2 regions of the Pseudarthrobacter sp. BIM B-2242 genome follow, and region 2 is predicted to be linked to the other one. Evidence: riboswitches for the same ligand, from Rfam matches in the RefSeq annotation. Region 2 holds a riboswitch; the other holds the start of a gene.

Region 1 (6,111 bases), 210 kb from region 2:
AGGAGCATCACGTGCCGCTGGGAACCTGCCTTCACGAGGTGCGAGAGCATCCCGGCCATCGGCGTGATGCCGATGCCGGCGCTGGCCATGACCACCGGCCGGTCAGTGTACTCAAGCACGACGTCGCCGAACGGGGCAGAGAGAACCACTTCGTCGCCCACCTTGACGTCGTTGTGCAGCAGGTTGGACATCTCGCCGTCGGGTGTGGCGAGTCCGTGGACCCTCTTGACTGCGAACTGCCGGTGCTGCCCGTCGTCGGCGCGCGTCAGGCTGTACTGGCGCGGCTGGTGGACACCGTCCTTCATCAGCATTTTGATGGTGACGTACTGCCCGGGCAGCGAGGGCTTGACGTCCCGTTCGTCGGTCCGTTCCACAACAAAGGTGACCACATCCGGTGTCTCCTGGATGCGCCGGGCCACACGCCAGGTCCGCCAGATGGTCTCCGGCGAGAGGTGCACCGCGCCGTAGAGGCCGCGTTCCTTGTTGATCAGCATGTTCCCCATCAGCCAATAGACCTCATCCCAGGCGGCCGCAACCTCCGGCGTGACAGCATCACCGAGCACATCCACGATGGCCCAGAACAGATGGTCATGAACAATCTGGTACTGGTCCGGGCTCAGGCCCAGAGAGACGTGCTTGTGGGCAACCCTGGACAGCAGATGATCGGGCAGTTGGTCCGGCTTTTCGATGAGGTAGGTTGCGAAGGCGGCAATAGACCCGGCCAGGGCCTGTTGCTGACGGCCGTCGGCCTGGTTTCCCCGGTTGAACAGGCCATCGAGCAGGTCCGGTCTCGCGTCAAACATGTGCTTGTAGAACCGTTTGGCAATTTCTTCGATGTTTTCCCCCACCACAGGCAGCGTTGCCTGGATGACGGGGCGGGAAGTGTCCGAGAGCATAATGTGTCCTTCCGTGGTGACCGGCTGAACCAGCTGTGGTCCGGCTTGGCCGTCACAATCTAGCAGTCAGGCAAGGTTCGGAGAAGGGACTTATGGTGGTAGCCGGACCGCAATGGGACACTCGGTTTCATGCGTGAGTTCATTGCCCTCGGCACAGCCTCCCAGGTCCCCACACGGACACGCAATCACAACGGCTACGTGCTGCGGTGGGACGGTGAGGGCCTGCTCTTTGACCCCGGCGAGGGAACACAACGCCAGATGATCCACGCCGGCGTGCCTGCCACGCAGATCACGCGGATCTGCCTGACCCATGTGCACGGTGACCATTGCTTCGGGCTGCCGGGAGTGCTTTCGAGGATGGCCCTGGACGGTGTGGCCCACCCGGTCCACCTGCACTATCCGGCTTCTGGAGAGGATATGGTCCGCGCCCTCGTGTCCGTCAGCACCCCCGGGATCGACCTTAGGCTGCACCCGCACGGCAGCGCCGGCACGGTAGCGCCGGGCCTTCAGGTCCGTCCGCTGAAGCACCGCATTGAAACCTACGGCTACAGGCTGGATGAACCTAATGGCCGCAGCCTCCTGCCGGACAGGCTCGCGGCGGCCGGAGTTCACGGCGCAGACGTGGGGCGCCTGCAGCGTAACGGGGTTCTGGGCAGCGTCCGGCTGGAGGATGTAAGCGTTCCGCGGCGGGGGCAGAGCTTCGCATTTGTTATGGACACCGCACCGTGCGCCGGTGCCGGGGAACTGGCTGACCGCGTGGATTTGCTGGTTGCGGAGTCCACGTTCAGTAACGACGACGGCGGGCTCGCAACTCAGTACTCGCACCTCACCGCCGGGCAGGCCGGGGAGCTGGCGGCCAGCGCCGCCGTCGGGACGCTTATCCTTACCCACTTCTCCTCACGCTACGGCGACGATGTCACCGGGCTCGAGGAGCAGGCGCGGGAGCGCTCGGGCCGTGCAGCCGTGATCGCAGCCAACGACCTGGACCGGATACCGTTTCCGAACCGGCGGCAGGCGCCCGGGGCAGGCCAGTAAGGCCACCCCTTGCGGGACAGCCTGGTTCGGAGCAGGATGTTAGCCTCACGCGAGGAGGCCGGCCATGGTCCAGCTTGGAAAGTTTGAGCGGTACCTGATTGAGGAATTCTTCGACGACTACCGTGCCGGTGAGATGACACACCGCACGTTTACCCGCCGCGTAGCCTTCATCATGGGCAGCATGGCAGCGGCGTCCGCAGCGATGCTGCTGGTGGGGTGCACACCGGAGGAAGTCCCGCGCAGCACAGACCCAATGCCCACGCCCTCGGGTTCCACGACAGGCACTGCCACCGCATCGACGGGACCTGTGCCGGGGGCGAAGAGCCCGTTGTCCGTTCCCGAAGGCGCTGCAGGGCTAACGACGGCGACAGTCCGGTTGGCTGCGGGCGGAACCGACATCAGCGGTTACCTCGCGCGGCCGGACTCCGGCGGAGCAGGTCCGGCCGTGCTGGTCTGCCACGAGAACCGCGGGCTGACACCGCACATCCAGGACGTGGCGCGCCGGTTCGCGAAGGCAGGGTACACCGCGCTGGCCCTGGACCTCCTGAGCAGGGAAGGGGGAACTGCCAGCCTCGATTCGGACGCCGTTTCGGGGGCGCTGACCAAGGCAGGGGCGGCCCGTCATGTAGGCGACTTCGCGGCAGCCTTTGACTACCTCCAGGCCCAGGACTTCGTGGAGTCCGGACGCATTGCCATGAACGGATACTGTTTCGGCGGCGGCATTACCTGGCAGGCGGCTACCGAGCTGCCGGGCCTGAAAGCCACCGCAGCGTTTTATGGTCCGGCTCCGGACCTGAACAAGGTGCCGGCCATCAAAGCTGCCGCATTCGGGGTGTACGCCGAACTGGACCAGCGGATCACCGGCGCGATGCCGGCCCTCCGCGATGCCTTGGCCGCCACCACTGTGACGCATCAGCTCACCGTCTACCCGGGCGTGGACCACGCTTTCCACAATGACACCGGGGAACGCTATAACGAGGCCCGGGCGACCGCTGCGTGGAATGACACGCTGTCCTGGTTTGGGCAGCACGTCTGAGGATGCAGCAGCGGCCGACGGCGGCGGGCGGCTGTGTGCCGACCGCCGCCGTCCAACGGCCTGGGGTCACGCTACGCGGACGAAGGAAGCGCCCTGGAGCCAGCTGATGGAGTGGACCTCGGTCTTGAAACCGTCCACGCCGCCGCTGACAACCTGGCCGTTGCCGGCGAAGACGCCAACGTGACCGGCAGTGATGACAAGGTCACCCGGGGCAGGCGAGCCAACAACGCTGCCGTACTGGTAGAACTGGCCCGGGGCCAGGTCTCCAACGCTCTTACCGACCGAGCGAAGGGCCTTCTCCACCATGGCGGTGCAGTCCTGCTGTACTCCGAGCTGGCCGTAGGCCGCGGCCAGGATTGCCGAGCCGGCAGCGCCGGTCGGGGCCTGGACAGGGGCGGGAGCCTGGACCGGTGCGGAGGTTGACGCCAGCTGGATGCCGGTGTTGGCGGGAGCAGCCGGGGCGGCTGCCGGGGCTGCGGGTGCTGCCGGTGCCGGGGCGGCTGCCGGGGCTGCCTGACCGGCGGCGGGGATCTGGATCTGGTCGCCCGGGTAAATGATCGAGGACAGCGCCAGGCCATTGGCGGCCAGGACATCGTTGAGGGCTACGCCGTTGGCGGCAGAGATCTCGCCCAGCGTGTCGCCGGAGACGACGGTGTGGACATTGGCCGTTGCGGGGGCCGGGGCCGGAGCGACGGCTGCTGCCGGTGCGCTGGACTGTGCCTGAACGTTACCCGTGCCGGAGTTGTCCGGTCCGCTGACCCCGGCGTGGGCCGGAGCGCTGAAACCGAAAAACAGGCCTGAAGCGGCGGCGACAACAAGGGCCGGCCGTCCGATCGTCAGGGCAAGGGACGTAGTAGGGGTGGTGGCGGCACGATGGCGTGCGGCAGTGTACTTCTTGGACATGGTTGATTGCCTCTCCCATGCCTGCGGGGTGAGCTGTCGGGTTCGGGTCGGAGACACCCGGCCGTGCGCCACCGTGCAGGACGGGACGCAAACGACTTAACCCCAAGGCCTCAGCTGAAGCCGTGAAAATGTGGTTCCCCCGTCCCTGCCAGTTCAATTGCGCTGGGGTCCCGGGTCAGCGGCAGGGCTCGGCATACTGACGGGAATGTCCTGGCTTTGAACCAGGGCACCGAACGACCATAGCCGCTGGTTTTCCCAAATGTCACATTCCGATAACGGAATGTAGGGCAAAAACACGCTTGAAGGTGCCAGCAATGTTTCCTGGTTGTGGTAATAGCATCGCAGGTCAGGCCCCGAAACCGATATATGCCCGGTAAGCTCACCAACTATGTGTCCGATCCCACAAAACAGGCGGCCGTCCGCAGTGGCCGCAGTCCTCGTACTGGCCGTCGCCGGTTCGTTATGCGGCACGCCTGCATACGCGGCCGCCGACACCCCGCCCGATGGATACCCCTCATGGCAGGACGTGGAGAAAGCCAGGCAAACCGAGGCCGGCACCTCAGCGGAAGTCGCCAGGATTGGCGACCTGCTGGGCGGATTGCAGACCCGGTCCGAAGCCCTCGGAAATGCCGCCGTCACCGCCGCCGCCGAGTATGCGGTGACCGGGGCTGAGCTTCAGGCGGTCAGTTCGAGGGTGGATGCCCTGGCCGCGCAGGTGGCCCGTGCGCAGGAGGATGCAACCCGTCATAAGAAGGAAATTGGTGCGCTCGCAGCACAGTCGTACAAGACCGGCGGGACAAACATCGGGTTCTTCGTGGCGCTCGACGCCGTGCAGACCAACAGCATGCACGGGCTGAACATCGTCCGGATCGTCAGTGACAAGACGGCGTCCCTGGTCCACAAATCAGCAGAGACTGAGAAGGCGGCGGAGGCGCTCGCCGGCCAGGAGCGCGCGGCCAAAGCCGAACGCGAACGGCTGGCCGGGGAAGCGCAAACGAAGCTGGCCGCAGCCCGGTCGGCCCAGCAGGCGATGTCGCAGCAGGTCGCGGAGCAACAGGAACGCAGCACCGAACTCACCGCCCAGCTCGCCTCGCTCAAGGGAACAACGGCTGCAGTGGAGGGTGAGTTCCGTCAGGGTCAGGCCGCGCTGGCAGCCTTCGAAGTGTCGCAGGCGGCAAAGCGTGCGGCGGCGGAAGAGCAGGCACGCCGCCAGGCAGCGACCGCAGCGATCGCTGCGGCCCAGACCCCGGCGAAGCCAGCCCCGGCCGCCCCTGCCCCGCAGAATCCTGCTCCCGGAGTGCCTGCCCCGGCACCTCCTGCTGAAAGTCCGACGCCAAAGCCGCCGCCCGTCGTCGTCCCCTCTGTTCCGGGCGGCGGGGTCAACGACCCCGCAGGCGCCAGGAGCTACGCTGCCGGGAGGCTGTCCGCCTACGGGTGGGGCCAGGACCAGTTCCAGTGCCTGGCGCAGCTCTGGACGAAGGAATCCAACTGGCTGACCACGGCCACCAACCCGGACTCAGGTGCGTACGGCATCGCCCAGGCGCTGCCGGCCAGTAAGTATGCGAGCGCGGGAAGCGACTGGCTCACCAGCTACCGGACCCAGGTGGACTGGGGACTCGCCTATATCCTTGACCGCTACAATTCACCTTGCGCCGCGTGGAACCACTCGATAATCAGGAACTGGTACTGACCGCCTCCCGCCGCTGACCGATCCCGGCCGCGCTCAGCCGCCGGCCGGCTTGGCGAACTCCGCAGCGCTGAGGAATTCGATGCCGACGAATGGCTGGTCGCCGTCTACCCAGGCGTCATGGCCGGGCGGGATGGTGTACGAATCACCGGCGCTGATATTGATCTGGCTGTCTTCGGTTTTTACCGCAAGGGCCCCGGACACGCAGTACCCCACATGGCTGTTCTGGCACGATTCGGTTTTCACCACCGGCTTGATGCACTCCGACCAGCGCCAGCCGGGCTGGAACGTAAACCGGCCAATGGTGTAATCGCCGAGGTTGACGACGTCCACTTCTGTTTTGTCCGGGCGGCGCTTCTCGTCGGGAGCGTCATGGGATTTCGATGCCAGCTGGTTGACGTGGTTTGTAGGCATGGTGTGCCGGCCTTTTCCTGGGATGGTGCGCTTGCCCGCCGCCTGTCCCTGGCTGCCAGACGGTATCTGCGGCTCTTACGAGTGCCAGCATGCTCCGTGGCGGGACGCTTGTCGATCCCCAATTTCCGCTGGCGCTTCCG
Region 2 (6,111 bases):
GCGGCACAAGGCTGGAGTCTTTGTGGGGAGGCCCAGTACCGAGGGCTGAGTGAATCAGCCGAGCCCGACCGCCCTTCCAAACAGGCTGAAACCGACGAACGCCACAATGTTGATGAGTGCGTGGGCGACGACAAGCGGCATCACACGGCGGCTCTTGGTATAGATCCATGCAAAGACCACCCCCATCACCATATTGCCAATAAACGGCCCGAAGCCCTGGTACAGGTGGTAACTGCCCCTTAGCATGGAACTGGCAAAAATGGCCAGGGGAACTGACCAGCCGAACTTCCCAAAGCGGTCCAGCAGATAACCCACTACGATGACTTCCTCGACGACCGCGTGCCGCACCGCTGACAGAACCAGCACGGGAACCGTCCACCAGTAAGGGTCCAGGGCGCTGGGAATGATCGCTGTCGTGATGCCCAGTGCGCGCCCGGCCGCGTAGAGGCCCAGTGAGGGGATGCCTATCAGGACGGCAAGCCCGAGCCCCTGCAGGATGGCCAGCCCGGGGCGGGTGAAGTTAAAACCGATTTTCGTGAAGGCCGAACCATTGCCCTCGCCGTTGCCGGTGTTCGTCCTGTGCTGGTCGGTCAGGAAGTAGAGCGCCAGAACGACAGGTACCAGCGCGAAGAAGATCTCCAGCAGTTGATATGTCAGATCAAAATATTCGCGGGTGCTTTGGGAGTTGTTGAGCGTGGAGGTGCCCTGGGCCAGCGGCGCGCTGGTGATCTTGTCCAGAAACTGCACCACGGAGTAAACGGCGGACTGTCCTAACGACAGTCCCAGGACTATCAGGACTTCAATCCGCAGACGGCGGCGGGAGGGAACGAGCATGGTCCTATTCTTGCCTGCAGTTGCCGGGTCTCTGCCGGGATGCCACAAGGAAGTCCATCCGCGCCCGGCCCGGCTACCGACCCTTTTCTACTGGCCGTCAGCCAGTGGCGGAGGGGGAAAAACAAGCTCCCCCAGGAGGCTCCCGGGTTCAGTTGTCCTTAATGTCGACGCCTTGGCAACAGCTTGGACCGGGCTTTATCGAGGTCCCCGTTATCCTGCATCACCTGGCCCGGCGGGTTGAGGCGTGCGGAAGCCTCGTCGGGCTTGGCCGTGGCCGTGGCAGGTTTGCAGTTCTGGTTTTCCGCTGCGGTCAGCCCAGGACGCCCAGGGCGTTACCTACGATGTCGAACAAATCGGTGTTGTCCACGCTGCCCTGCAGTTGCTCCGAGCCTGGGCCGTAGGCGTAAACGGGCACGTCTGCACCGGAGTGGTTGCCGGAGGCGTAGCTCAGCCAAAGACTGGCTTCCTTTGAACCGTCCTTGACTTGGGGCGGGTCGCTCGGCGTCCGGAAGGTGGCAGGGCCGAAGTTTTGCTGGTCCTTTGCGCCTGCACCGTTGCTGATACCGGTTGAACGTTCCGGGTCCTTGAAGTTTCCGTCGGACCGGGTCGGGGTGGAGTTATTGGCGGCGTTCCCGGAATCGACGTTGACCGGGGGCGCGGCTGCTTCGGCGTTAGTGAAGGAGCCCTTTTCGATGATGTGGAAACCGCCGGTTTCGTGGTCGGCGGTAACAATGACCAGGGTATTGCCGTCCTTCTTGGCGAAGTCCAGGGCTGCGGCGACGGCATCGTCGAAGGCCTTGACTTCCTCCAGTGTCTGGGCCGCGTCGTTGTCGTGGGACCGCTTGTCAATCAAGGAACCTTCAACCTGCAGGTAAAAACCCTTGCCGCTGCTTTCCTGTTGCTGGTTTAGAAGCTCAAGAGCTTTCTTTGTCATCTCCGGCAGGGACGGCTCCTTCGCCTGGGGAGCTCCGGGGTCGTCCTGCTTGGCTTTTTCAACGGTCAGGTTTCCCTTGTTGAACAGGCCAAAGACCTTCTCCCCCACGGCTCCGTTCAGGTCGTCCCGGGTCGCGGGAATCTGGCTGGAAACCGAACCCAGGATCGAGTAGCCCTGCTCCTTCAGCTCGGTTTCATCCGAGGCGTCAAAGCGGCGCAGGCCGCCGCCGAAGATGATGTCCGCGGTACCGTTGCGGGCGATCTGGTCTGCGATCGGGGTTACTCGGACATCACTGGTCGGCAGCGGCTCACCGGTGATCTCTGTGTCCTGGCACGCGTCCGCGGAGTAGTCCGGTCCCTGGCAGCCGCGGGACAGGACGTGGCTCATCTGCCCGGCCGGGGACGCGTCGGTAATTTCGGCCGTGGAGACACTGCCAGTGCGGTAGCCGGTCTGCTTGGCCAACTCCATCATGGTCGGCACCACATGGCCCGTGGCATCCACCCCGAGGGCGGCGTTGTAGGTTTTCACCCCGGAGGCCCACGCCGTGGCTGCAGCGGCGGAATCGGTGACCAGTTCCGGGGCGAAGTCAGACTGCCCCGGCTGGCCGGAGTTTTTCTGCACAGCATAGGTACTGACAGAACCGTGGGCCGGGAGGGTTTCCATAACCAGCCTGCCCTCGGCACCGTAGAAACGCTCCCTGCCGGCAGTGACTTGGGTGCGGCCCATGCCGTCACCAAGCAGATATATAACGTTCTGGGCTGTGCCAGGTGCCGGCTTGGTGGCGGTAAACACCGCGGACGAGATCAGCCCGGTGGCCACGACGGTGGCCACGACGGCTGCCAGGACGACCCAAATGATCCTGCGTCTTTTCCGTGCAGGGTCGGCGGGCGTGACGTCGGCCGGAACTTGTGTCATCGGAGGGTGCTTTCCTGTCAGGGGCGGGGGGCTATATCGCCTTTGCCTCAAACCGTACCGCGGCCATAGCACTACCCGAGGGTTTCTCGAGCCAATGGAAATAGATCCGTTCAGAAAGGATACGCATGTTCCGGGGCATTGAATCAGTTAAGGACAACCCGGCCTTCATCCGGCTGGCCCGCCCGGTCCTACCAACCGGTGCGCCCATCAGTGGGGCCTGTTCCAAAGGCAGCCGCTGAACAGAAGCCTTTTAGCGGCGGCGAAGACGGAATGCACTTCCGGCTTCGCCTTCGTCTTCTTCCAAAGCATGTTTCAGACTTCACAAATGATTATGTGGCCGACCGGGCAGGAAGACGGGCCGTTCTTTTTCGACTCCCGGCGGGCGGCGGCGCGATTGTTCAGCCCCCGTCCTTAGCGCCGTCCTTCAGGTATTCGGACGGGGGATCGCTGCTTTGCGTTATGCAAATGTGACAACGCCGTGGTTTTTGCAGTAGGGTCGGACGCGTGCCGGTCTCAGAATGCGGCACTCCTGAGCAGATTTGCCTAACTCTGCCGCTGCCCCGGGATCCCTTCGCAACATTCGTCCGGCAGAGACGGGGAAACCACATGACGGCCTGCTTCGGGCGGGCCTTGGGGTGAAGCCGCGCCTCCTGCCTTGCGCTGGAGATGCGGCCGGGTGTCTCCCATCCGAATCCGACAGCTAACCTCGCAGGCAGTGGGAGAGGCCCTTTTTCGTGTCTATTCGCCGTGCTCACGGCCGCCACCGCGCGGTCCCCGTTCAGACCAGTGCCCTTGCGGTCCTGTCCAAATCCGTCGCTGAAAACGCCGGCGGTGTGGGCCGTCAGGCCGCCGTCATCGCGGCAGCTTCCGGGCTCGTCCTGACCAGCGGCCTTGCAGCGCAGGCAGCGGACGCGCCGGCCCAGCGGGACACGGAGCCGACCTCGACCCTGGAGCTCGCCAGCCAGGTCCAGGCCCCGCTCAGCGCAGACGCCACCGTCCAGATCTCCTTCGAACGTCCCGCCGTGAAGACCACGCCGGCCCCTGTCGTGGAAGCGCCGAAACCGGTCGCCGTCCAGGCCCCCAAGGCAGCCGCTCCGGCCGCGCCCGCCGCCGTGAAGGCTGCTGCGCCGGCCAAGGCCAAAGCCCAGGTCACTGTCACCCCCGCCCCTGCTGCCGCGCCGGCAGCCGCCCCGGCGGCCGCTCCGGCAGCAGGTGGAGTCAACGCCACCATGGTCTCCTCGGCCTACGCGCAGATCGGCATGATCCAGGACTGCACCCGGCTGGTGGAAAACGCCCTGAACGCTGCAGGGATCCCCGTCGGTGACCTCGGTCCCATGCAGTTCATGAACTACGGCACCGTGGTCTCCGATCCCCAGCCCGGGGACATGGTCATGCAGCCCGGCCACGTCGGCATCTACGTCGGCAACGGCCAGGTCCTCAGCTCCGGGCTGAACGGCAAGAACGAAACCGCGGTCCACCCGCTGACCTGGATGACGTCCAAGGGCGCCGTCACCTTCGTCCGCGCAGGCAAATAAATCCACTGAAGGCCGGTCATTCGGTGCCTTGGGGGCGGCGAATCACCGGCCTTCAGTATCGCTTGAGCAGCACCCGCCGCGAATGCTGTTCCTGGAACTACGGCCTGTCCGCACTGACCAGCCGACCGCTTAGTAACGATTTGGACACGGCCTGCACGGCTTCTTCTCCTCAGCGTCCAGCCCTTGCCTTGTGCACGAGGTCAGTATCGGCGTCGTAGCGATCGCGGCAGGAGCCTGGCTCTCAGGCGCGCCGGCAGGGTCTTCGAACCCCACAAAGCCCGCCTGACTTCCTGGACATCGGCCCAGGTTGGAGACACCGTCCCGGGTACGGGTTGTACCTTCGCAGCAGCGTACATTTGCATCTCAAAGGCGTGGCGGAGCCTGGTCAGTGAGTCGACGGCCTGGCTGTTGAACCGCGCCTGCTGCATCAGTCGGCTGGTAAAAGCCCGCGGTGTTTCTGCCGCGCCCGGAGTGTAGCCATGGTCAACGGCGCTTTCCGTCGTCTCGGCCCAGGCGATGCTGGCTGCTTGTTGCGGATTCGACCTGAGAAAGCGGCGCTTCCGTCCACCGGATCTGGCGGCGCGGATCAGGAAGGGCGCGGCGGCCAGAAACAGCAGGACCAAGGCCACCACCGTCATGCCGGGCTCCACGCCGGAAGGGATGGGCGTGCCCGGCGTGCCGCTGCCCGAAAGTCCCGGGGCAGGAGTCGGGGATGTCCCGGTGTCCGGCATGGATAAGCCGTCGGGTCTGAGGTCGTCTTCTACCGGGAGGTTTGGAGGAGTTGCCGGTTGCTGCGCGTAGTCCGGGACCACGCCGCGGGAGGGTGTCGGTTCGAACCTCACCCAGCCGGCACCGCGGAAGTACAGCTCAGGCCAGGCATGGGCATCCTTGGAATCAACGGCGAATTCGGGCAGCTGTTCACCGCCAACCAGAACGGCGTTCCCGGTTGGGTCCCCTGGTGCATAACCGACTGCGACGCGGCTCGGGATCCCGGCCAGCCGGGCCATGACAGCCATGGCACCGGCGAAGTGGACGCAGTAGCCGGCTTTTACCTCAAGGAACCGGCCAATGACTTCAAGGCCGGTGCCATCGTAGTTTCCTTCAACAGGCGCCTGGAGGGAGTAGGTGAAGTCACCGCCGCGGAGGTAATTCTGGATGGCCATTGCTTTGTTATAGGGGTTGATCAAGTCCGAGGTGAGGTTCGACGCCGTTTCCCTGACGACTGTCGGAAGATCCTCGGACAGGTAACTAAACCGGGCGTCAACTTCGTCATTCCCCACAGGTGCGCTGCCGGCAAGGACTTCACGCGTCAATTCCGGTACTGAACTGGTCACCTGGTAGCTTTGCCCGGCCGAAGTTTCCCCTGTAGCCGACAATACCGTCAGTGTTCGCGGATCCCATGTCCACCGGCCGTCGACTCCCGTGATGCTCATTGGGGCATAGGGTGCCAGCAACCACGGACTCGTAAAGCTTCGGGTATCGATCCGGGTGCTGATCAGGTTCCCGCCGCCGACCGGAAGGCCGGCACTCAGGCCCATCTGCCTGATCCCGGTGCGGCGGGAATCCATGCGCTGCTCCGGTTGCCATCGCCTGCCCGAGAAGTCCTCCAGCGTTGTCAGCCGCAGATACAGTGGCTCATCGGCGGTAGTGGCATAGGTGATCCGGCCAGAACCGTCGGGCTCCCGCAGGGAGTTTCCCAGGGTTACGCTCGGGTCGAGCCCGGATGCTGCCGTCCACCATTGCAGGCGGGATCCCTGCGGAAACGTTCCGGTGGTGAATCCCGGGACCATGGCAGGCAGAACGAGGGCCAGGCTGAGCGCGGCCGCCCCGATGGTTGCGGCCCGGGCAAGGTAGACGGCAGCCGCTGCCCGGCCTTGAGCTTCAAAGCTTTCC

What was found. A riboswitch is a leader RNA that binds a small molecule or an ion and turns the genes downstream of it on or off. The one in region 2 is predicted to bind cyclic di-AMP.
Region 1: it holds a riboswitch for cyclic di-AMP, as region 2 does, so the genes downstream of both, IDT60_RS10335 (LysM peptidoglycan-binding domain-containing protein) here and IDT60_RS11365 (NlpC/P60 family protein) in region 2, are expected to answer to the same signal.

The regions. Positions count from the first base shown of each region.
Region 1 covers NZ_CP061721.1:2,257,599-2,263,709, reverse strand. Annotated here, with positions in the region: gene IDT60_RS10350 (globin domain-containing protein) at 1-896, opposite strand, end outside; gene IDT60_RS10345 (ribonuclease Z) at 1,026-1,931, shown strand; gene IDT60_RS10340 (dienelactone hydrolase family protein) at 1,996-2,967, shown strand; gene IDT60_RS10335 (LysM peptidoglycan-binding domain-containing protein) at 3,034-3,870, opposite strand; cyclic di-AMP (ydaO/yuaA leader) riboswitch at 3,874-4,074, opposite strand; gene IDT60_RS10330 (lytic transglycosylase domain-containing protein) at 4,295-5,560, shown strand; gene IDT60_RS10325 (cupin domain-containing protein) at 5,594-5,971, opposite strand.
Region 2 covers NZ_CP061721.1:2,466,341-2,472,451, forward strand. Annotated here, with positions in the region: gene IDT60_RS11355 (CPBP family intramembrane glutamic endopeptidase) at 55-834, opposite strand; gene IDT60_RS11360 (alkaline phosphatase) at 1,145-2,683, opposite strand; cyclic di-AMP (ydaO/yuaA leader) riboswitch at 3,214-3,412, shown strand; gene IDT60_RS11365 (NlpC/P60 family protein) at 3,418-4,218, shown strand; gene IDT60_RS11370 (DUF3488 and transglutaminase-like domain-containing protein) at 4,419-6,111, opposite strand, start outside.